2 regions of the Aliiglaciecola litoralis genome follow, and region 1 is predicted to be linked to the other one. Evidence: riboswitches for the same ligand, from Rfam matches in the RefSeq annotation. Region 1 holds a riboswitch; the other holds the start of a gene.
What was found. A riboswitch is a leader RNA that binds a small molecule or an ion and turns the genes downstream of it on or off. The one in region 1 is predicted to bind cobalamin.
Positions count from the first base shown of each region.

Region 1 (12,629 bases):
TAAGCTGCCCAGTAGCCAGAAAATCACTTTGTTGGCAGCAAAAGGCTCGGCACTAAAAAGTATAAAGTGACTCAATGCACTGAGCATGAAGGATACGGCAACGCCCGCTAATAATAACTGTTCAGTGCGATTTCCAAACAGCTTGCTAGCCAGAATTTGCACTATTATGACTGCGAAAAACGCACCTAAAAATGCCGACAACGGCAAGGCGATGGAAAACGGAATACTGGCCAAGCCAGACAGTATTTCACTCTCTACAGTGGCTGAGCCGGTGAACAGTAGCGTGGCGATGCTGGCACCTAATCCTGCACCTGACACAACGCCGAACAAATAAGGGTCAGCTAATCCGTTATGATACACATTCTGTAAAGTGGCACCTGCTACCGCAAGCCCCGCGCCGACCAGAAAGCCAACGGCTACACGCGGCACGCGTACCTGCCAAAAAATAATTTCATTGACACTTTGCGAGCAGTGACGGGTAACACAATGATAGATTTCTTCGACCGACAACTCAGCCGCACCAAAAAATAGTCCGCCGAAAACGCTCAGTAACGCTAAAGCGATGAAAAACCAAACCATGGGTGTCTTCATATTAAATTGTCCTGACCAAATTGAGCGTCAATATGAGGCGCGCTATGTGGCAGAAATTCAACCCGTAATGCGTGCTGCTGGCTTGCTGGAAATACCTTACAAGGTGTTTTAAATGCACTTTGCAACAAGGTTTCCGTCAATACATCTTGAGGAGCACCTTGTGCTAACATTTGTCCTTCGTTAAGTAAACATAATGTGTCGCAGTAGTTTGCCGCCAAATTAACATCGTGCAAACTCATCACCACACATAAGCCTCTTGCTGTAGCAAGCTGTTTCAATAAATGCAGTATTTGATGCTGGTAAAACACGTCTAAGTGATTGATGGGTTCATCCAGTACAATTAAATGTGCCCTTTGAACCAGTGCTCTGGCAAGCAATCCTCTTTGCTGCTCTCCGCCCGATAAAGTATGAAATGCTTGTTTGCGCTGCGCTAGCAAACCTACCTTGGCAAGCGCATCTGCTATGGTATGTTTTTGTTGAGCGGATACTCGGCTAAAGAGGCGTTGGTGGGGCAGCAGTCCCATACTGATTATCTGCTCAAGATCTAGAGAAAAGACATTGTGATTAAATTGATTGACCACCGCGATTTGTTTGGCTTTTTCATTGTGCGATAAGGACTCTATGGGACGGCCATGCCAATAAATCATATCTTTGCTCGCACGCTGGCCCGCTATCATTTTCAACAGCGTTGTTTTGCCTGCACCATTAGCGCCAAGCACGCCCAAAATTTGGCCTGTCGGTAAGTTGAAGCTTACGTCTTTAAGAATATGCTTATTGTTAATTTGAAAAGCAGCGTGTTTGACATCAAGCATGATGAATAGGCAATTCCAATTTACGTCCCTTCAGTCATTCGCTAATTGAAGGCATTCAAAGCAATAAGTAAACGGGAAAATGACGCTTGAGTTACGGATTAAGGCGACATTTTGAAACGTGTATTCCCGCACGATCAATGCTCAGCGTTATGCACCCTTGGCTGCCAGCCAAAAACTGCAAAACTGAGTGGTTCAGGCTTGGCTGATATCTGACTTATGCCTACTTTTAATTGAGTGTAGGCAATTACAGTTGCGGGTACAGTTTTGGATTCTCACCAAATTCCCATTTAATTTTGCGCTATCCCTTACGAGACAACCGCTTAAACCAAGCTAGAAGTGAGCTAATATAACAGGCTTTAGAAGCACCATCGAGACTTATTTGTGCCCGTCATACTCAGCTTAAGATATTGACCTGATGACTTTTTTTACTGAAAATTCCAGCCAAATACTGTAGGCAACTATCACCTCAGTGTTATGATAGCCGTCCAACAAGAAAGATAAGAATAATATTATGGAAATGCGTCCAGTTGAGAGTGCTTTCCACTTTATAGATACGCTCAACGATGTCTTATGTAAGTGGATCAGTTGGTTTACCTTATTGATGGTGATCACCATGTTGTTGATTGTGGTGCTCAGATACGGTTTTGATATCGGCTGGATTGCCATGCAAGAGTCGGTGATGTATTTGCATGCCACTGTGTTTTTGCTTGGCAGTGCTCACACGCTGCGCGTCAATGAGCACGTGCGAGTTGACATCTTTTATCGACGTTTTAGTCCAGCGAAACAAGCCAAAGTAAATCTTTTTGGCAGTGTGGCGTTTTTGTTACCGGTCAATATCTTCATTTTCATCATTTCTTATGACTACGTGATGTTTTCATGGAGTATGTTGGAGGACTCCCGTGAAGCTGGCGGGATCCCTGCAGTATTTATACTCAAGTCATTGATCTTGGTCTTTGCCGCGATCATGGTGGCACAAGGTATTTCCGAGATACTCAAAAACGCCCTCGCATTGTGCAATTGCAAAGATTCAGATCAACCTCAGCAGGGAGAGCAGTAATGGAATATCTCTCATTGGTGATGTTTGCCTTGGTCTGCGTTACTTTGCTACTGGGGTATCCGGTTGCGTACACATTGGCCGGCACAGCGCTTATATTTGCTGGTATCGGGATGTTTTTCGGTGCATTCGATGCGTCCTATTTGCATGCAGTTCCCAGTCGCCTGTACGGCATTATTACTAATCAAACCCTAGTGGCGGTGCCTCTGTTTGTGTTCATGGGGGTGATGCTGGAAAAATCCGAGGTAGCGCAGAACCTGTTAATGGCGATGGGGCAGGTATTTGGGCGATTGAAGTCCGGTATGGCAATTTCAGTAGTACTAGTGGGCATGCTATTGGCGGCCAGCACTGGCATTGTTGGCGCAACTGTCGTGACCATGGGGCTGTTATCTTTACCCACAATGCTGAAACAAGGCTACGCGCCTTCCTTTGCCAGCGGCGCAATTTGCGCAACCGGGACCTTGGGACAAATCATTCCACCTTCGATTGCCTTAGTATTACTTGGTGATGTGCTGTCTAGTGCATTTCAACAGGCTCAATTAGACATGGGGATCTTTTCGCCAGAGTCGGTGTCAGTTGGGGATTTATTCGTCGGTGCGCTGGTGCCCGGCTTGCTGTTGGTGGGGATGTATCTTATCTATGTATTGGTGTTTGCAGCTAGGCATATAACTGCGCCTGCGGCGCTAGAGTCGGATCAAACAGACTCTCAGGTCAGTTTGTTTAGTGCACTATTTCCGCCACTATTCTTGATTGTGTTAGTTCTGGGTTCCATTTTGTTTGGTTACGCAACGCCCACCGAAGCTGCGGGAGTAGGGGCGGCCGGTGCTTTAATACTAGCACTTGCCCAGCGGCAATTGACCTTAAGCAAACTCAAAGACGTGATGATGGCCACCACCCGAGTGACCTCTATGGTGTTCTTGATCCTCATCGGCGCGGCCATTTTTTCATTGGTATTTCGCGGTTTTGGTGGTGAGGAACTGATTGAAGGTTTCTTTGCTGAATTACCGGGGGGCACCTTTAGTGCAGTGTTGGTCGTCATGGTCGTGATATTTTTACTGGGTTTCATCTTAGACTTTATCGAGATCACCTTTGTAGTAGTGCCGTTGGTCGCGCCTGTGTTGTTGGCCATGGGCGTTGATCCGATCTGGTTGGGTATTATGATTGCGGTGAATCTGCAAACCTCGTTTTTAACCCCTCCTTTTGGTTTCGCTTTATTCTATTTACGCGGCGTTGCGCCCCCAGAAGTAAAAACCAGTCACATCTACAAAGGGGTGCTTCCCTTTATTATAATTCAACTGATGTTATTACTAGCATTGGCTATTTGGCCAAATCTGGTAACGTGGTTGCCATCTTTACTTTAAACGCGTTTGGAACAACTGATATGAAATTACCTAACATAATGATTTTGCTAGCGACTTGTATGGCACTGATCTCCTGTGGTGGAGACAGCAAAGTGCAAGACACAAGTGCTCAATCACAGCAAACTTATGAGTGGAAATTGGTGACATCTTGGCCGAAAAATTTTCCAGGCTTAGGCAAAGCGCCAGAGACCTTTGCCACGTACGTGGATCGTATGTCTAACGGCCGATTAAAAATAAAGGTTTTTGGTGCCGGTCAATTGGTCGATGGCTTCGAAGTATTTGATACGGTTTCTAGTGGTACCGCTGAAATGGGCCATGCTGGCTCGTATTATTGGAAAGGCAAGGCGCCAGCTGCGCAGATATTTACCGCTATTCCATTTGGTATGAATGCCACTGAGTTTAACGGCTGGATGCACTATGGTGGCGGCATGGAATTGTGGCGAGAGCTCTATGCGCCCTTTAACTTGATCCCCTTTGTGGGCGGTAATACCGGTGTGCAAATGGCTGGTTGGTTCAAAAAGGAAATTAACAGTGTCGACGATCTAAAAGGATTGAAAATGCGCATTCCTGGCTTAGGTGCTGAGGTGTTGAAAAAGCTAGGTGGTATTCCAGTGGCTCTAACGGGAGGCGAGTTGTTTACATCACTGCAATCAGGTGCGATTGATGCAACTGAATGGGTAGGGCCTTACAATGATATGTCATTTGGTCTACATAAAGCGGCGAAATATTACTACTACTCGGGTTGGCACGAGCCGGGTGCAAGCTTGGAATTTATGGTTAATAAGCAGGCTTATGAAGCGTTGCCCAAAGACTTGCAAGCTATTATCGAAGTGGCTACGCGAGCCGTCAATCAAGATATGCTAGATGAGTACACTGCAGCCAATAATTCCGCAATGCAGGCATTGGTGGAAACTCACTCAGTGGACATGCGTCCGCTACCAAAAGATGTCATGAACGCACTTCGTCAAGCCAGCAGTGAAGTGATGCAAGAACAAGCAGCTGCCGATCCGATTTTCGCTAAGGTGTATGCGTCCTACAAGAAATTCCAAGATAGCGTGCAGAATTACCACCGTATTTCGGAAATGGAATACTATAAAAATCGTGATGGTGAATAGAATTTAGTGAGGCAAAAAGCCACATCATTTCGATTTTTGATCTGCTCAGATGTGTTGTTACGGCATTGCCCTTTAGAATAGCCAGCAAATTAATTGTGAGGATTACCCATTATGGTCATTAAGCCAAAAGTACGCGGCTTTATATGCACAAATGCGCATCCAGTTGGATGTGCAGCAAGTGTTAACGAACAAATCGAATACGTAAAAAGTTTAGGTGATTTGGGAGAAGGTCCCAAGAATGTGCTTATTCTTGGCTGTTCGACGGGTTATGGACTCGCTTCTCGCATCGTATCGACCTTTGGATATGGCGCTAAAACCTTAGGTGTGTGTTTTGAAAAACCGCCTACTGAGCGAAAAACAGGTACTGCGGGCTGGTACAATACAGCTGCCTTCCATCAATTTGCAGGTCAAGCTGGTATTTACGCTCACACCCTCAATGGTGATGCCTTTTCCAACGAATTGAAACAACAAGTGATTGAGCAACTTAAAGCCAATATGGGTAAAGTTGACTTGGTTATTTACAGTCTTGCGTCACCTCGACGTACTGATCCTGAAACCGGTGAAGTGTATAAATCAACCTTAAAGCCAGTAGGTCAAGATTATAAAACCAAAACTTATGACACCGATAAAGACTTAATTCATGAAGTCGAATTGGAAGCTGCCAATGAGCAAGAAATTGCCGACACTATTAAAGTCATGGGGGGTGAAGATTGGGAATTATGGTTAGCAGCTTTAGCCGATGCTGACTTATTAGCAGATAACTGTAAAACCACAGCTTATACCTACATAGGTAAAGAACTTACGTGGCCGATCTATGGTCAAGCAACTATTGGTAAAGCAAAAGAAGATTTGGATCGTGCTGCCAGTGCCATAACAAACTCATTGAAAGATAAGAATGTAAAAGCCTATGTTTCTTCTTTAAAGGCGTTAGTGACTCAAGCCAGCTCAGCTATTCCAGTCATGCCGTTGTATATCTCGTTGATATATAAAGTGATGAAGCAAGAAGGAACCCATGAAGGCTGTATTGAGCAGATTGCGGGCTTGTTTTCGGAAAAGCTATTGCAAGATGATCCACAAACCGATGATATGAATCGACTACGCATGGATGGCAAGGAAACTAATGATGCTACTCAAGCTAAAATCAAACAGTTATGGGATCAGGTGACTCAGGAAAATTTCCATGAGCTTAGTGACTATGCCGGTTATCACCATGAATTTCTGAAACTATTTGGATTTGACATCGACGGAGTGGATTACGAACAAGATCTTGACCCGTTAGTGGAATGGTAACCTGATCTTGTAGCCGCTTTTTCAACAAACCGCCTTTTTGGCGGTTTGTGTATTTTTAGCGTTAGGAAAACAATTGATTAAGCTTTTTTCCGTAGTAAAATTCATTTTCGGGCCAAAAATGCTTAATTCACAATAAATTGCATGGTGCAAAGTATGCAAATAATGCTAAAATTCCATAGTTAACAAGGCTGAGCATCTAAATTCGACATTCTGATCGCCAGCAACATTTTCATTTTCGAGCGAGGTGGGGGGCCAATGCAGCATGCGTCTGTGTTCACCGGGTTACGAATTCATGTACGGAAACTAAGTAGAGACTAAATCGAAAAGAGCGATCACCTTTGGGTTTTCATGTGAAAGTGCGGCTGATATTAACTTCAGCACAAAGCAAACACTAAGAGCCTAAAAATGATATTTCTTTCATTTTAATTTTATTTTACAAGACTGCGGTTGCATATGATAAAAATCAAGCAAGGGTTAGATCTTCCTATCAAGGGGGCTCCTAACCAAACGATCCAAGATGGACCCAGCGTGACCCGAGTGGCGGTGTTGGGGGAAGAATATGTCGGGATGCGTCCCACCATGTTCGTTCAAGTTGATGACGTAGTGAAAAAAGGTCAGGCTCTTTTTGAAGACAAAAAGAACCCTGGTGTATTGTTCACTGCTCCAGCAGCGGGAAAAGTGGTTGAGGTCAATCGTGGCGCTCGACGTGTCTTACAGTCAGTGGTTATCGAAGTATCTGGTAACGAACAAGAGACATTCGACAAATACGATGCATCACAGCTCGCTGCTGTTGCTCGTGAAAAAGTCGAAGAGAATCTGGTTAAATCTGGTCTGTGGGTGGCGTTGCGAACTCGTCCGTACAGTAAAGTGCCTGCACTGGGTTCCGAGCCGCGTTCTATCTTCGTTAATGCCATGGATACCAATCCATTAGCCGCTGACCCAGAAGTCATTATCGCGCAACGCAAAGCAGACTTCGAAAACGGTCTTGCAGTGCTAAGCAAATTGACTAGCGGCGATGTGTTTGTCTGTAAAGCCCCCGGTGCCGATATTCCTGTGGGCAACACGCAAGTGAAAGTTGAAGAGTTCGCTGGACCACATCCAGCTGGACTTGCTGGCACGCACATCCATTTTCTAGATGCAGTTGGTCAAGGTAAAATGGTGTGGACCATTGGCTACCAAGACGTAATGGCATTTGGTGCATTGTTTGCTACGGGCGAATTAAATAATGAGCGCGTTATTTCGATTGCCGGTCCTGCAGCTAAAAATCCTCGTTTAGTGAAAACGGTACTCGGTGCTGATACTGATCAATTGACGGCTGGCGAACTTGCTGGTGACGATGTTCGTGTCGTGTCGGGTTCGGTACTTATGGGAACGCATGCTCACGGTGTTCATGGCTTCTTAGGTCGTTATCACAATCAATTGTCTTTGCTGGCTGAAGATCGCGAGAAAAAATTGTTTGGTTGGCTAGCCCCTGGTAGCAAAATGCACTCGGTAACCCGTGCTTATCTTGGTCATTTGTCGCCGAGTAAGAAGTACGATATGACCACATCGACTAATGGTTCAGATCGCTCGATGGTGCCTATCGGCAATTACGAGCGCATTATGCCGTTAGATATTTTACCGACATTACTACTACGTGATTTGATTTCTGGTGACACAGACGCAGCGCAAACTTTAGGCTGCCTTGAGTTGGATGAAGAAGATCTCGCCCTGTGTACCTATGTATGCCCAGGCAAATATAACTACGGACCGATCTTACGAGAGTGTCTCACCACAATCGAGAAAGAGGGCTAAGACATGGGTTTAAAAGCTTTTTTAGAAAATATTGAACCTGATTTTGAACCAGGTGGTAAGTATGAGAAGTACTACGCGCTCTATGAAGCCGCTGCGACTATCTTTTACACACCGGGTAAAGTCAATAAATCGACTACCCACGTTCGTGACAGTATCGATTTGAAACGCATTATGATCATGGTTTGGGCCGCGACTTTCCCAGCGATGTTCTTTGGTATGTACAACATTGGTGCTCAGGCACATGAGGCTATTCTAGCCGGCGCTGGAACCTTGCCAGATATTTGGCAAGCGCAATTGTTCTCGGCCTTGGGCGGTGAATTAGGTATTGAAGGCATAGGTTGGATGGGCATGATGGCCTATGGTGCTTGTTTCTTCGTACCCATTTACGCCACTGTGTTTATTGTCGGTGGTTTCTGGGAAGTGATTTTCGCCTCAGTGCGCAAACACGAAGTTAACGAAGGATTCTTCGTTACCTCAGTACTATTTGCACTCACACTACCCGCCACTATTCCTTTATGGCAAGCAGCCTTAGGTATTACCTTTGGTGTGGTTATCGCTAAAGAAATCTTTGGTGGTACTGGAAGAAACTTCCTAAACCCAGCACTTTCGGGTCGCGCATTCTTGTATTTTGCGTACCCAGCACAAATCTCAGGTGATCAAATTTGGGTTGCTGCCGATGGCTACTCAGGCGCTACCTGGTTAGGTAAAGCGGCTGCAGGCCAAATGGATTACAACAACATGGACCTATGGTGGAACTCGTTCTTCGGTAACATCCCAGGTTCAATGGGTGAAGTCTCAAGTTTGGCAATTTTGCTAGGTGGTTTGTTTATTATTTATATGCGCATCGCGTCGTGGCGAATTGTCGCTGGTGTAGCATTAGGTGTGGCATTCTTTGCTTCTTTACTGAACTTCATTGGCAGTGACACTAACCCGATGTTTGCCATGCCTTGGTACTGGCACATGGTCATTGGTGGAATGGCGTTTGGTATGTTCTTTATGGCAACCGACCCCGTTTCCGCTTCGTTTACCGATAAAGGTAAATGGGCTTACGGATTTTTAATAGGATTTATGACTGTGATGATTCGGGTACTCAACCCGGCGTTCCCTGAGGGGATCATGCTAGCCATACTATTTGCAAACTTATGGGCGCCACTGTTCGATTATTTCGTGGCTCAAAGTAACATTAAGCGGAGGGTTGCTCGTGTCGGCTAAAAAGGAAACTCTAGGCAAAACAGTCGGTATCGTCGTTGCCGTATGTTTGGTGTGTTCAATTGTGGTTTCAGGTGCAGCCGTTGGTTTGCGTGAACTACAACAAATAAATGCAGCTAAAGATAAGCAATCTAACATTCTTGAAGCGGCTGGAATTGAAACAACCGCAGACTGCAATGTTATTTGTACGTTTGACAAGTTCGTTGAAGAGCGTCACGTGGATATCAGCACCGGCCAATACGTAGATGTACCGGAAGGCTTTGATATGTACAAAGCCGCTAATGACCCTAAATACACGGTTAAAGTTGAAAACAGTAATGTCGGTTTTCAACGCCGTTCTAGTGTTGCGTCTGTTTATCTTGTAAAAGATACCAGCGGCACCGTTCAGCGCATTGTTTTACCCGTGCATGGCAGTGGTCTTTGGGATTTGATGTTTGGATTCTTAGCATTAGATGCAGATGGCAATACAGTTCGAGAACTTGTTTATTATCAGCATAAAGAAACTCCAGGCTTAGGTGCCGAAATTCTTAATCCAGATTGGAAAGCGAAATGGGATGGCAAAAAACTGTACAAAGATGGCCAAGTGGCGATTGATGTTAAGAAAAATGCCAACCCTGATAACGAATATGCGGTGGACGCACTTTCCGGTGCCACCTTGACCAGCAATGGTGTTGAAAACACCTTGAAGTACTGGGCAGGTGAGAACGGATTTGGTCCGTATCTTAAAAACCAGACTTGGAAATCATAAGGGTTAGAGCAATGGCTGAAGTTAAAGAAATGAAACAGGTCTTGTTCGGACCGATACTAAGTAGTAACCCAATTGCATTGCACGTCTTAGGTGTTTGCTCTGCATTGGCGATTACCACAAAATTGGAAACTGCATTGGTAATGTCATTGGCATTGACCACAGTAGTGGCCTTTTCGAACTTATTTATCTCTATTATCCGTAACCATATTCCTTCGAGTGTGCGGATCATCATTCAGATGACCATAATCGCCTCTTTGGTAATCGTGGTTGATCAGGTGTTAAAAGCCTATTCCTATCAAATTGCCAAAGAGTTATCGGTATTCGTTGGTTTGATTATTACCAACTGTATTGTAATGGGGCGCGCTGAAGCCTATGCAATGAAGAGTCCGCCTCTGATGAGCTTTTTAGATGGTATTGGTAACGGCTTAGGTTATTCGTTTGTACTTATCGTTATTGGTGTGATCAAAGAGTTATTTGGGTTTGGTACCTTACTTGGCTTTGAAATCTTACCATTGGTACAAAACGGTGGTTGGTATCAAGGTAACGGTCTATTAATCCTACCTTTCAGTTCGTTCTTTTTGATTGGTGGTTTGATTTGGTTCATCCGAACTATTCGTCCAGAACAAGTTGAGCCCAAGGAGTAAGAAATGGAACATTATATTAGTCTTTTTGTGCGCTCAGTGTTTATCGAAAACATGGCGCTGTCGCTGTTCTTGGGAATGTGTACCTTCCTTGCAGTATCTAAGAAAGTAAAAACGGCCATGGGCTTGGGTGTTGCGGTAATCGTGGTACTGGGTATTTCTGTGCCGGTTAACCAAGTAATCTATGTAAACATACTTGCTCCTGGCGCATTGGCTTGGGCAGGATTTCCTGATGCAGATTTAAGCTTCTTGAACTTTTTGACCTTTATCGGCGTAATTGCTGCATTAGTTCAAATTCTGGAAATGAGTTTGGATAAGTTCTTTCCTGCTTTGTACAACGCCCTTGGTATTTTCTTACCATTGATCACGGTTAACTGTGCAATCTTTGGTGGTGTGGCATTTGCGGTTCAACGTGAATACAACTTTACCGAGAGCGTGGTTTACGGCATTGGTAGTGGACTAGGTTGGGCGATTGCGATCACCTTACTTGCCGCTGTTCGCGAAAAATTAAAATATGCTGATATGCCTGAAGGCATACGTGGATTGGGATCGGTATTTATGATCGCTGGATTAATGGCGCTTGGTTTCCAATCATTCACAGGCGTGGCGCTTTAAGCGGCAGCACTAAGGAGTATTAGTAAATGAATCAAAGTGAAATTTACCTTGGTGTAGGCATGTTTATCGCCATTGTATTGGCACTCGTGTTTATCATCATGTTTGCAAAATCTAAATTGGTGCCGTCGGGCGACGTGACCATCACTATTAACGGCGATCCTGATAAAGCGATTACGGCCTCTCCTGGCGGTAAATTGCTAGGTGCCTTAGCAGATTCAGGGATCTTCGTATCTTCTGCTTGTGGTGGCGGTGGTTCTTGTGGCCAGTGTCGCGTTGATATCAAATCAGGTGGCGGCGAAATTCTACCTACTGAGTTGGATCACGTGAGTAAGCGCGAAGCCAAAGAAGGTTGTCGTTTGTCTTGTCAGGTGGCTATTAAACAAGACATGGACATCGAACTTCCAGAAGAAGTGTTCGGCATCAAAAAATGGGACTGCGAAGTTATTTCTAATGATAACAAAGCGACTTTCATCAAAGAATTGGTGTTGCGCATTCCTAACGGTGAGAGCGTTCCTTTCCGTGCTGGTGGATATATTCAAATTGAAGCTCCACCTCACCATGTTAAGTACAAAGACTTCGATGTTCCTGATGAGTATCGCGGCGATTGGGAACGTTTCGGATTTTTCGACATTGAATCTAAAGTTGACGAAGAAACGATTCGAGCTTACTCAATGGCGAACTACCCAGAAGAAGAAGGCATTATTATGTTGAACGTGCGTATTGCTACGCCGCCACCTAATAATCTTAGCTTGCCGGCAGGTAAAATGTCGTCGTTCATTTGGAGCCTTAAAGAGGGTGATAAAGCCACAATTTCAGGCCCATTTGGTGAGTTCTTCGCAAAAGACACCCAAGCCGAAATGGTATTTGTTGGTGGTGGTGCGGGTATGGCGCCGATGCGTTCGCATATCTTTGACCAACTTCGTCGCTTAAAAACCGATCGTAAGATTACGTTCTGGTATGGCGCACGTTCGTTACGCGAAATGTTCTATGTTGAAGATTTCGACATGCTGCAAAAAGAAAACGAAAACTTTACTTGGCACGTGGCATTGTCTGATCCACAACCTGAAGATAATTGGGAAGGTGACACCGGATTTATTCATAACGTGTTGTTAGAGAATTATCTGAAAGACCATCCAGCGCCAGAAGACTGTGAATTCTACATGTGTGGTCCACCTATGATGAATGCTGCGGTAATCAACATGCTTAAAGAGCTAGGTGTTGAAGACGAGAACATCATGTTGGATGATTTCGGCGGTTAATTCTGTCGCGCTAATCGATACAAGGAGAGGGACGATATCGTCCCTCTTTTTTATGGTTTAAGGGTTTATGATAAAAGTAAAAGTTATCTCGCTACTAGGCAGTGTCATCGTTATATTGTTGCTGTTATTGAACGCCACGC
Region 1 covers NZ_BAAAFD010000002.1:178,916-191,544, reverse strand. The annotation lists gene ABD036_RS04495 (FecCD family ABC transporter permease) at 1-591, opposite strand, end outside; gene ABD036_RS04490 (ABC transporter ATP-binding protein) at 588-1,403, opposite strand; cobalamin riboswitch at 1,587-1,748, opposite strand; gene ABD036_RS04485 (TRAP transporter small permease subunit) at 1,915-2,460, shown strand; gene ABD036_RS04480 (TRAP transporter large permease) at 2,460-3,818, shown strand; gene ABD036_RS04475 (TRAP transporter substrate-binding protein) at 3,839-4,933, shown strand; gene fabV (enoyl-ACP reductase FabV) at 5,045-6,223, shown strand; gene ABD036_RS04465 (Na(+)-translocating NADH-quinone reductase subunit A) at 6,677-8,017, shown strand; gene ABD036_RS04460 (NADH:ubiquinone reductase (Na(+)-transporting) subunit B) at 8,021-9,229, shown strand; gene ABD036_RS04455 (Na(+)-translocating NADH-quinone reductase subunit C) at 9,219-9,974, shown strand; gene ABD036_RS04450 (NADH:ubiquinone reductase (Na(+)-transporting) subunit D) at 9,986-10,618, shown strand; gene nqrE (NADH:ubiquinone reductase (Na(+)-transporting) subunit E) at 10,622-11,230, shown strand; gene nqrF (NADH:ubiquinone reductase (Na(+)-transporting) subunit F) at 11,257-12,489, shown strand; gene ABD036_RS04435 (FAD:protein FMN transferase) at 12,557-12,629, shown strand, end outside.

Region 2 (12,629 bases), on a different contig from region 1:
ACAAGGTTGTGACTGGGTCATCGTCGGTAGTAATTGCATTGAATTCTTGTTCAGCGATATTGGCTAAATTCAAAAATTGTGAGAAGGCGCGCCCAATTGTGAGTAGCTCATCATTTTGCAGTTCAGAAAATAGGTCTTTGAGCTGTTGACTGGCATCGCTATTGCCCTGATATGACTCTCGACCTGCTAACCGAACCGTTTCAATCCGCTGTAACCATTGTTCGCCAAGTTGAGCACGAATAGTGTCGCCTAGAGTGGTCCCTAAAAATCTGACGGTTTCCCTTAATTGAATGTCTAATTGTTGTGACACATATCCTCCGAATTCATTCTGAGCGTTAATTAGTAGTCTAAGACAATACTGACAGTGCTTGGGTTTGTCTAAACTGATTAGTTATGCATTATTCCTGAATAATTGATCTACGGCTATTCATAATTAGCTGAGCCTATCATTGCTTGTTGAGGGTTTGGGGTGTGAACTGGTCATGTGATTGTGATATTATTCGGCGCTTAACTTTTAGCAAATTCAGGATTTAATGTGACAGACAAATTTAACAGTGTTGAGCTACAAGCAAGCTATGGTATTGGTTTTCAGATGGGCGAGCAACTTGCTGGTAACCCATTCGAAGGTTTAGACATTGATGCAGTAAAAGAAGGTCTTGCCGATGCTTTCGCTAAGCAAATGCCTCAAGTTGACAACCAAACTCTAGGTGCGGCGTTTAACGAAATTCATCAACGCATGCAAGCTGCCAGCGCAGAACAGCACAAAGGTGCGATAGAAGAGGGTGCTAATTTCTTAGCCGACAATGCTAAGCGCAGCGAAGTCACTGTAACTCCTTCTGGTTTGCAGTATGAAGTTTTAACTGCGGGTGAAGGTGAAAAGCCAAGCGCAGCTTCTACAGTTCGCACGCATTATCACGGTACCTTGATTAATGGCAGCGTATTTGACAGTTCATATGAGCGCGGTCAGCCAGCAGAATTCCCAGTTAACGGTGTGATAAAAGGTTGGACTGAAGCATTGCAAATGATGCCGGTTGGCTCTAAATGGCGTCTATACGTGCCGCACGATCTTGCTTATGGTGAGCAAGGTGCAGGCGGAGCAATTGGTCCGTTCAGTACACTCGTTTTTGATGTCGAGTTACTCGACATAGTGGCTTAATCGCTACGATATGCGTTAAGAGGCCGGTTAACCGGCCTTTTTTGTGAGCGGACGAATATATTCAGATTTAACAATCTGTTAAAAGACCTATTTGATCATAGCTGCTAAAATAACCGAATAGAGACGCAACCTAATAACATTTTTGAGGTAATAGATGATTGACCTGATAACCCGTCGCGATGGTAATGTCAAAAATGACGTACTTTCGGGTATAACTGTAGCACTAGCGTTAGTGCCTGAGGCAGTAGCGTTTGCCTTTGTTGCGGGCGTAGAACCTATGGTGGGTTTGTATGCTGCTTTTATGATGGGATTGATTACATCAGCAATAGGTGGTCGACCTGGGATGATCTCTGGTGCAACCGGCGCTATGGCAGTAGTGATGGTGGCATTGGTTGCGACTAGCGGGGTGGAATATTTATTCGCGGCTGTGATCCTTGCCGGTATTTTGCAAATTCTTGCCGGCGTATTCAAATTAGGCAAATTCATTCGGTTGGTGCCCTATCCAGTTATGCTAGGTTTTGTGAATGGCTTAGCAATCGTGATTTTTCTTGCGCAGTTAGGACAATTCAAAATTACCAATAGTTTTGGCGAGTTGGTCTGGATGCAAGGTAGCATGTTGTATTGGATGCTTGGGCTAACGACATTGACTATGGCGATCATCTACCTTTTACCTAAGGTAACCACTGCGGTTCCCGCTTCCTTAGTTGCCATTATTACTGTAACCGCCCTTGTTCACGGTCTAGATCTGGAAGCTCGAACCGTGATTGATTTTGTTAAAGATATGCTGCCTGAAGGCGAAAAAGCCGCTGCAACCTTAGCCGGTGAATTGCCAAGTTTCAGTATCCCCATGGTGCCATTTACTTTAGAAACGTTTTATATCATTTTACCTACTTCAGTGATTTTGTGTTTGGTAGGACTGATTGAATCCTTGTTGACAATGTCACTGATCGACGAAATGACTGACACCCGTGGTAACGGCAACAAAGAGTGTGTTGGTCAAGGCGTTGCAAATACAGTTAATGGATTCTTTGGTGGAATGGGTGGCTGTGCCATGATTGGTCAAAGTATGATCAACATTAACTCAGGTGGGCGAGGTCGACTTTCCGGAATCACCGCGGCGCTTGTATTACTTGCCTTTATCTTATTTGCTGCTCCGTTAATTGAAATGATCCCTCTGGCTGCATTGGTAGGTGTGATGTTCATCGTCGTTATCGGTACCTTTGAATGGGCTTCATTTAGAATTGTACGGGGAGTTAATAAAGAAGACGCCTTTGTATTGTTTTTGGTGACCGGCATCACAGTGGCAGCCGATTTGGCCGTTGCCGTAGTTGTAGGCGTGATTGTTTCGGCATTAGTGTTTGCGTGGAAACACGCAACGCACATTCATGCCAAAACGCATACCGATGAAGATGGTTGGAAAGTCTATGATCTAGAAGGACCATTGTTCTTCGGCTCGGTCCTACATTTCAGAGAGCTATTTGATCCTCAGAACGACCCTGAAGATGTCGTAATCGATTTCAGAGAATCACGAATCTGGGATTCATCAGGCTTAGATGCAATCGATGGCTTGGCAGATAAATACAAAGAACAAGGTAAAAAACTGCATATACGCCACATCAGCCCTGAGTGCAGTGAACTGCTTACAAAAGCACAAGATTACGTTGAAATGAACGTCAACGAAGACCCCCGCTACAGAATTGCCAGCGATAAATTAGGGTGAGAGCGGGGTTCTCTGGAGCTCAGCTCCAGCCGCTCGAACGACCAGCATGGGTGAAGCCAGAATCTTTAGGCGCACAGCGCCGTCTGGCTGAACGGGGACACACGGATGTGTGCACTGGTGCGGTTTACCATGGACGGTTCAATGTGAGTTTTGTCTCAAGTTAAAAGCAGCGCTTGAGATATCGGGAACCCAGCACCATGGATGGTTCAATGTGGGTTTTGTATTTTCTAAATTACGCCATCATCTCTAAAGCGGGGTTCTCTGGAGCTCAGCTCCAGCCGCTCGAACGACCAGCAATTACATGGACAGGCACGTTAAAATTACATGGACAGGCACGTTAAAACTCTCGAAGAACAATTACATGGACAGGCACGTTAAAACTCTCGAAGTGACCACGCATAATTACATGGACAGGCACGTTAAAACTCTCGAAGTGACCACGCACGATTACGTGGACAGGCACGTTAAAACTCTCGAAGTGACCACGCACAATTACGTGGACAGGCACGTTAAAACTCTCGAAGTGACCACGCACAATTACGGGACAGGCACGTAAAAACCTCGAAGTGACCACGCATAATTACGTGGACAGGCACGTTAAAACTCTCGAAGTGACCATGCACAATTACGTGGACAGGCACGTTAAAACTCTCGAAGTGACCAAGCATATTTACGTGGACAGGCACGTTAAAACTCTCGAAGTGACCACGCACAATTACGTGGACAGGCACGTTAAAACTCTCGAAGTGACCACGCATCATTACGTGGACAGGCACATTAAAACTCTCGAAGTGACCAAGCATATTTACGTGGACAGGCATGTTAAGCTTTTACTAATGTCGCAGTAAAAAACACAAAAAAGCCGGAGTTTAATCCGGCTACTGTTATATTTCTAAGTTAATCTATTTCTGGGTAGTGAGCCACAGAAGCAATGAAATAAACTGATCTGGAGTCATATTGCGGGTAAAAATAGCTTGATACTTATTATTGACAATAAAGGTTGGTACACTGGAAACTCCCGTAGTTAACTTATTATTTTTGCTAACTTTTCCTCGAATCCCGAAACTCTTCGTCATTCTCAAAAGCTTTTCACTATCACCGCCTGCCTCAGCAAAGATCGTTAAAATGTCTTGCATGCCGGTTACGTTTTTTCGGTCTTTGTGAATCGCTTCAAAAAGTGCTTGGTTAAACATGTCTTCTTGGCCTAGCGCGCTTGCCGCTAACATCGCTGAAGTAGCATCATTTTGCGCTTCCTTCGTCGTTGAGCCCATAAAATTAACATGCGCTTTGATGAAAGTAACGTCAGATGGTAGCTTCGTTTTCAGCTCTTTCGCAATTGATTCAAACGTATAACAGTGTGGGCACCAAAACGAGAAAACTTCGCGAATTTGCTTGTCGTCACTAGCTTTGCTGCTGATTACTGTGTAGTGCTCACCTTCTTTCCAACTTTCTTGAGCTGCAACAAGGGATGGAATGGCGAAGCCAATTACGATAAATATTAATTTATAAAATGCAGTTTGTTTCATTAAAAACAACGTCCTATTAAGTTGATATAGTTAAGATTGAGTCGATAACCAGACAATAAGTTCAATAATATCGTCTACTGTCATGTCGCTTGTCACGGTCATTTGATACTTACCATTGACGATGAAATTGGGAACACCACTTAAATGCTCTCGGTAGGTTTCAATAGCTTTGCGGTTCTTGTCGAGCATAGTTTTTACTTTGAAACTAGAGACTATTTTATCAAACTCCGCCAACTCTATCCCACGAGCAAGGAAGATCCCTTTTAATTGGTTTATCCCTGTAATGGGCAATCGTTGTTCATGAATATAACTGAAGATAGCTTGATTGAGCTCTTCTTCTCTTCCCAGTGATCTGGCGACCAACATCGCTCTCGTTGCGTCTTCTTGCACATCAGGGCCTGCGAAGCGCATAAAGTTTACATGCACTTTGTTGAACGCCACGTCTTTATCTAATTGCTGTTTTACCTTTGCTACTATAGGTTCATAGCTGTAGCAATGAGGGCACCAGAAAGAGAAAAACTCTGTGACTACAGGTGACTCAGTAGCCGTGTCACTGATCACTTTATAATGCTTGTCTTCAACCCATTTAGAGGAGACCTCAGGCTCAACGCAGGCTTGTAATGCGGTTAGCAGGCACAGTGTTATTAAAAAATAAAGTTTCTTCATAGTGCTTCAATTCCAAAATATTGAATAGGGGTTACCATAGCTATATGGCGCAAAAAGATAGTATATCAGATAGATGAATCTAATCTGAACACGAAATGTGTTTACTAAGGTGTTCTAAATTTTACTGGGATATTAGCCTTAAAAAGAAACAGAATTAAAAAAGCCGCCTTAACATGGGCGGCTTGGTATTTTAAAAAAACTAAACAAACTTAGAATACATAGTTTACCGCTAATCTCATTAACGTCGCGTCGTCTGCTTCTACAAGGTCATCATTGTATTTACTTATGTCAGCTTTCAGGGCAACGTTGGTGTCCATATCATAACGTAATCCAAGAGTTATCATGCTGTACTTGCTAGCAAATGCTTGTTGCACCCCCGTAACCGCCGCACCGACGGGTGCTTGGAAAGGCTCAGGTAAAGCCGCGACTTGATCTAAGAATCGAATTTCGGCATCGCCATCCAGTACTTCATACGTGATCGATGGAGTAAACTTACCTTGGCGAATACCTGCTGTCACATAATAAGCGGTATCTTTAGGCGAGAAAGATTCTTCTATGTTCACTTCGGTAATTTCTGCACTGACAAACCAGTCAAACTTGTCGACTTCTAGACCAAGTCCGTAGAAGGTACTTGTGTCTTCATCGATTCGTAAAGAGTCGGCAATGTTTGCGGGTAGTTGCGCAAATGTTTGCTCTAGAATAGCAGGTTGGAAATCAGAGGTGCCACGACCTGCAACCGCACGAATTTTAAACCATTCGTAGGTTGCCTCAGCGGTTAATAAAATCGCATTTTTTGCATTGAAATCAACAGTTTCGAAACCGCCCTGACCATTATCAATATCAATAGTACTGTTAATGGTCCCTGCTGCTAATTGAAACCCATATTCCCAATCTCCAGCATAGTCATTGTAGTCTAAGCGGAACCCTTCAAGGTTATTAAAAGGTACATCATAAACCGCACGGGGTGCATTTACCCAATGGTAAGAGTATCCGACATCTTTAGAGGCAGAATAGCGAAATAATGGCAGTCTAATGCGACCGGCTGATACGCTAATATTGTCAGTGGCTTGATAACTAATATACGCCCATTCAAACTCTGCTTTGTAGTCATCATTTCCCTTCGCAACAATCTGTCCTGTCGCGGTCATTTTGTCATTAATATCACCGCTAACCTGAATGGCGAACAAACTTTCATCGCTAAATGAAACACTGTCGTCATAACCGTATAACGAATCTTCACTGCTAGTGATGCCGCCAATAAGATTAGCAAAACCATTGATGCGCACGTCAGCGTTGGCAGAAAATGTGGTAGCACAAGCCAATGCCATTAAAGTAATAGATTTTTTCATTGTGTGTTTCTCCTCAATTAGTTAAGTGGGATGGTTTTGACGTCGCCAGTAACAGCTGCACTATCGACATAACCAATTGCTGAAGGGTCTGCAGCTACAGCTGCAATTACTTCAGCGTCTCCACCCACCTCGTTGGGAGGGATCCCTTTGCCAGTGAATACCAATTTGGACCAATACGCGGCGACTTGGCTAGAGCTGCGGCCTAACACGTTTGAGTCGAAATCATTGCGAGTTGCATTGTTTGTTTGATTGATAGGGTTTACACCCGAGCCGTTGCTAAATTTCTTTTCTTTACCTAAAAAGATACGTTGCACTGATTTGCTGTCTATCGCACTGGTGTTACTTGGATGTACCACCACGACTACGTCAGCAATGGCATTACCTGCTAGTATCGCGAGACTTGCAGCAAGTAGCGTTTTGCGTATAAAAAAATGTACCATGTGTCCTCTCAAAAAAATCGTCTAAAAAATGACCTGTCAATCTGGGTGGCGCGAAAGATACAGATAAACAGAGCCTTTTCCAATGTTAGTGAGGTATCTTGGTTGAAGCTTAGGTATTTATTTAAATACCTAAGTGGCTAGAAATCAACCAGCTTGATTTTTAAGTTGTTCGAGGATGAAATGATCAATGATAGAACAAAACAAAGATCCTCAAACTAAATAGCTTAATTCAAACGTTTTGCTTCCGTGAAAAGCGGCACTGTCGCCATGTCCAATTTTGTTATTGAAAACAACAGCTAACCAATACAGTTCCGCGAGGATATGGCTGTACTTCTATGGAATTGCCGAAGTTGGTATAACCGTAGTCGGCAATTCCAAATAGTTCTAGTTTTAGGGTAAAAAAAGGTTACATTAGTAATGATTTAAAGAAGTATCATTAATATACTCAGCTTCGATTTCACCATAAGAACATCGGTTCAAACTCGTTATAGACTCACCGATAATGAAACATGCAGTGAGCGCTGAGCAGTATTAAATCCTTCAACTTCTTGATAATTGTGATCAAATAAATTTGTAAGGCCTGTGTTCAACATTATGCCTTGGGATAGTCGTATTTGTGCCGAAATATCAGTTACAGAGTAATCGTCTAACTCCATACTGTTAATGTCTACTGCATCATTCACTATTCGGTGGTGTAATTCAATTGTCACGAGATCATTTATCAATGATTTCCTTAAACTCAAATTGAATTTATTTTTAGGGCGTCTGAGTCTGCGTTCATTATTATTGTCGCGTGTGTCATTATAGGTATAGTTGGCTCGTACAGAGATACCGTTATCAAAAGCATGATGTAGACTCAACTCCACACCTTCGGAACTACTACTTCCAACTGACTGAAAATATCCTTGAAATCCAGATAGATCAAATACGATTTCATTTTCAATCTCCTGTTCAAACCAAACCATTTCAAATTGGCTCCCAAACTGAGTGAGCAGCTCGAAACCGATGTCCAAACCGTTGCTATTCTCTTCACTTAGTTGCAACCCCGCAGCATCTCCGAACGCAAAAGGGCCATCATTGTAGTTTTGTTCGAATAGACTTGGGGCGCGAAAACCGGTACCAAAAGTCGACTTTAATTTTATGTCCACTGTATTAAATTGCAATTGTTTAACTAGGCCAACTCGCACACTGTCATGGGTTCCAAAAGTGTCATTGTCATCATGTCTCAGGCCCAAGTTAATATAAATGCCGTTATTCAAGTCGCCCAACCACTCAGCAAAAATACCTTGTTGTTTTCGCTTAATGCTTTCACTATCAAGCCGCTCTTCGCGTGCATCTAATCCGAATACGAAATCATGGTTATACCATTGCACGGAGCCCATATACTCCAACTTTCTTATGGAACCACTGTTGTTGAAACTAAACTGTGCATTATTGAAATAACGTCGTTCAACTGCGGTTTTATCAACCGCAAAATGGTGGCGTACTGCATCAGAATCATAATTAAGTGATGCTCGATAAGTGTTTTGCTGAGCGTTGCTGGAGCAATGATTACTTGGCGCAAATGTTATGTTATCGAAACATCCATCGTAGTGATTGTCTGCATTAACTTGCCTTACCACAAAGCCAGCTTCTAATGTGTCGGTGAGATTGACATGGCCTTTAAAATGCACCGTTTTATTATGATAACCGTCTTTTTCTTCAGTCAGATCAGAGGACTGAGCATTAAAACCGTCGCTCGATAGTGTTGATGCAGACAGAAACAAACTACCTAGATCATTGCCCGATGACAGATTGCTGGTAAACCCCAAGGTGTTGTAACGTGACGCACTCACAGCAATATTACCGTGTAATCCTTGTTGCTGAGATTCGGTATACAATGCAATAACGCCTCCAGCATCTGCACCATAAGCTAAACCTTGAGTACCTCTGAGAATTTCGACGCGTGAAAGCTGATTTACTAATACGTCATCGAAAATCGGTGCCACCTGAGGAGAGGATGTATCGCTAAGTTCAACGCCATCAATATATAACTTGGTACGAAACCCTTCTTCACCGCGAATTCGCAGTACTGTATTTTTACCTAATCCGCCTGAATTTGACACACCAACACTGGTTGTTGTACGCAGTATGTCTGCAATACTAAGTGTAGATTGCATCTGAAGATCAAATTCATCTAATACAGTGACACTGGTCGCTAAGCGATTCGTTGGAAGAGAGATGCGGCTTGAAACGACAGAAACTTTCTCAATTTCTTGGGAAGCGGGTGTTGTTTCAGGTTGTTGATTGGATTGTGTAGCAGCACAAGCAAAAGTTAAGCTAAAGCTTGCCGCTAGCAAAATAGACAGGTTATTCATGTAAAAGCCTTGTTCAGTACTCCACCCGAGTACGTTCTAGAGAGTTGGCTTGGATTGCGTTCAATCCAAAACCCAGTTTAACCAAGGCCGGTATCCGGGCTCATAAGTGTCTGCTAAATAATGAAACTATTTAATAAACTCGGCTAGTACCTTCCCATTCTTAAGAACAGTGGTATTCCACTAGCTTTCAACTTACTTACCGTTGCGGGGGCAGCGTCAGCTTGGGTCAAAGATCACTCTTTCACTTTACTGTCTTCCCGTTTAACTGTGCGTTTTACTGCGCAGCACCTTAGCATGAGCGCATTATAGCTAAGTGTCCTCGTTAAGGTAACGGTTATTAAGAAAAATTAAAAAAGGGTTAAGCTTGGTTCATGTAAGGCGGATAATTGCTCTTTTAACGCAAGTATTTGCTGCTCCCAATACTTTGCGTCAGCAAACCAAGGAAATGCCTGAGGAAAAGCCGGATCTTGCCAGCGACGGGAAAGCCAGGCCATGTAATGCACCATACGCATTGCTCGTAAAGGCTCAATCAGTGCCAGCTCAGCCTTATCAAATTCACAAAACTCTTCATAGGCCTCAACCAAAGTATCCATTTGCAATCGTTGATGTTGATGATCACCCGACAACATCATCCACAGATCTTGGATGGCAGGACCCGCACGACAGTCGTCTAAGTCGACAAACGTTGGACCATCTCGCCATAATATGTTGCCAGGATGACAATCACCATGAAGGCGAATATGTGAAGCAGGCTGATAGCGTTTAGCTGCTAAGTCTACAACTTGTTGTAAAATGGTAAAAAAAGCGGTGTGAAGTGAAGTGGGGATGAGTTGAGTTTGCTTTAGCGTTTCAACTGAGTCGAATAAATGTTCTTGTATACTAAAAGTAGGACGAAATTTAAATGACTTACCTTTTGCAACTTGATGAATTCGCCCAATAAAACGCCCCATCCATTCTAATTGATCTAAATTATCGACTTCAAACTGTCGACCGCCTACTGATGGGAATATCGCAAAGTAAAATCCTTGATGGCTGTGAAGCGTGTCGCCATTTAACTTCAATGGCGCAACGACAGGGATTTCGTGGTTTTGTAATTCCCATGCAAAATCATGCTCTTCTTGGATTTGTTGCTTGCTCCAGCGTTGCGGCCGATAAAACTTCGCGACATAGCGCTTGTTGTTGTCGCACAGGAATTGATATACCCGGTTTTCATAACTATTCAGTGCAAGTAATCCTGATTCAACCAACAGCCCTTTGGCTTCAATTGCATCTAAAATCAAGTCAGGCCCTAACTGGGCAAAATCGAAACTGGTTTCAATTATCTTTTTCATTGATAAATAAACTTAGTTGATTCGGTCCTCTGTATGTCTTCAGGACTATTAATCGCGGATACTTTGAAACTAAATTCAGTCACTTGTTCTTTCAATGCATAAGGGTCAATCGCGATGCTAATTGCTAGATTAAATACTTCTCCGCCAGCAACTCGCGCTTTATCATCACCAATATATTTATGCCCATCTAGGCCTATTACTTCCACTTTATATTCTCGGTTAGTCTGCGATTTGTTTAGCAATTTTAGGGTATACACGTTTTCAATCAAGCCATCATTCGTTTCTCGGTAAAGCGAGTTTCGGTCACGAATAATATCAATTTCTAAAGGCACACGAGTCATGATTTCAAAAACCAATAAACCACTCATGATCGCTAGTACCAACGCATAGCCAATGAGTTTTGGTCGGATTATTTTAGTCTTCCCTCCGGCCAATTCATGTTCTGATGTGAAACTAATTAATCCTTTTGGATAGTTCATTTTATCCATAACTCCGTTGCACGCATCAACACATGCACCACAATTTATGCATTCATATTGCAAGCCATTTCGGATATCGATACCGGTAGGACATACCTGCACACATAAGTTGCAGTCAATACAATCGCCTAAACCCTTCTTAGCGTTTTCTTCAGGTTGCTCCTTACGTGAACGAGGACCTCTTTTCTCTCCTCGACGTGCATCATAGGCCACGGTAAAAGTATCTTTGTCGAACATCGCAGATTGGAACCTGGCATAAGGGCAGATGTGAGTACACATGATTTCCCTCATCCAACCAGCATTGCCATACGTACAAAACGTAAAAAAGATGACCGATAGCCCCGCCCAAAAGCCCACATTAAAGGTGAAAAAGTCGACAAAAAGGCGCTCTATTGGCGTAAAATAGCCGACAAAAGTAAGTGCGGTAAGCAACGCAATCAATATCCATACAACATGTTTCAATGACTTGCGCCAGAATTTATCAAAATCCATTTTTCGTTGATCAAGTTTAATGCGCTTGTTTCTTGACCCTTCAATACGCTCTTCACACCAGATATAAATAAACGTCCAGGTAGTTTGTGGACACATGAAACCACACCAGACTCGCCCAGCGAACGTGGTCACAAAAAACAGCGCAAATGCACTGATGATTAAAATCCAAGCGAGTAATGTTAAGTCTTGGGGCCACAATGTGAGTCCAAAGATATTGAATCTTTGTGCTTCTATATCCAGTAAAATTGCTTGATTACCGTTAAATTCAAGCCACGGTAAAATGGCGAACGTACCTAAAAATATCAGTCCGAAAAAACGTCGAAATGTTTCTAAAGATCCTTTTACTGCCCGAACATATATATGGCTTCGAGGTGTGTAATTATTCTCATGTTTAGCGGCATCGGGTTTATGTACTTTGACAGGTGAAATGTCTTTTACAGGAATGCGCTCATTCATTCATTTATCCTTGACGGGCAAAAAATAGTCACGACTAATAATGAATTGTGACATTTAGGGTCGCGTTTTGGATTATCGCATAAATCACGGATTAGATGTTAATCTGGATTGAGGTCACCTTAGAATTAATTTCATAAAAAAGATTCGCTAGCGAATTTAATATGGTTCTTCGGAGGGGCCGGGTATCAGGTTATACACCCGTGTATTAGTGCGCATAATCATTGGCGCTTCACTCCTCGCGCGCGTTACTTTATTCTTCGGGCATAGTCCTAATGAGGTTTGAGAGTAGACCCAGCAATTTAAGTGAGAAGATGTTCAGGTACATAATAATCTTGGCAGAAATTGTAACTTTAGTGACGGTGCTTCGTTCATCGTTCGTACAGTATTTTTTGTCAGATATGCAACATAATCTCTCGCAATTCTTGACAGACGTGACGGTGAAATTAGAGCAAACGCAGCTCGATGACCTAAGAAACAGTCTGTCTCCAATGACGGGGCAAATGCGCGACTTTCAGCGTGAATATATCAATGAAATTACCGATAGTTCTGAAAAGTTAGAGTTTTTTCATGAGCGATATTGTGTAGATCGTGAGGTCAATCCCTACGTCAATGGTGCAAATTTGAACTTGGTATGCCACACCATTAGTTCATCATCAA
Region 2 covers NZ_BAAAFD010000016.1:28,860-41,488, forward strand. The annotation lists gene ppc (phosphoenolpyruvate carboxylase) at 1-310, opposite strand, end outside; gene bamJ (BamJ family beta-barrel-assembly machinery protein) at 536-1,156, shown strand; gene ABD036_RS17935 (SulP family inorganic anion transporter) at 1,311-2,876, shown strand; gene ABD036_RS17940 (thiol:disulfide interchange protein DsbA/DsbL) at 3,779-4,402, opposite strand; gene ABD036_RS17945 (thiol:disulfide interchange protein DsbA/DsbL) at 4,433-5,068, opposite strand; gene ABD036_RS17950 (porin) at 5,278-6,417, opposite strand; gene ABD036_RS17955 (type 2 periplasmic-binding domain-containing protein) at 6,435-6,857, opposite strand; gene ABD036_RS17960 (TonB-dependent receptor plug domain-containing protein) at 7,343-9,214, opposite strand; cobalamin riboswitch at 9,283-9,521, opposite strand; gene ABD036_RS17965 (serine/threonine protein kinase) at 9,562-10,545, opposite strand; gene ccoG (cytochrome c oxidase accessory protein CcoG) at 10,542-11,972, opposite strand; gene ABD036_RS17975 (hypothetical protein) at 12,305-12,629, shown strand, end outside.
Region 2: it holds a riboswitch for cobalamin, as region 1 does, so the genes downstream of both, ABD036_RS17960 (TonB-dependent receptor plug domain-containing protein) here and ABD036_RS04490 (ABC transporter ATP-binding protein) in region 1, are expected to answer to the same signal.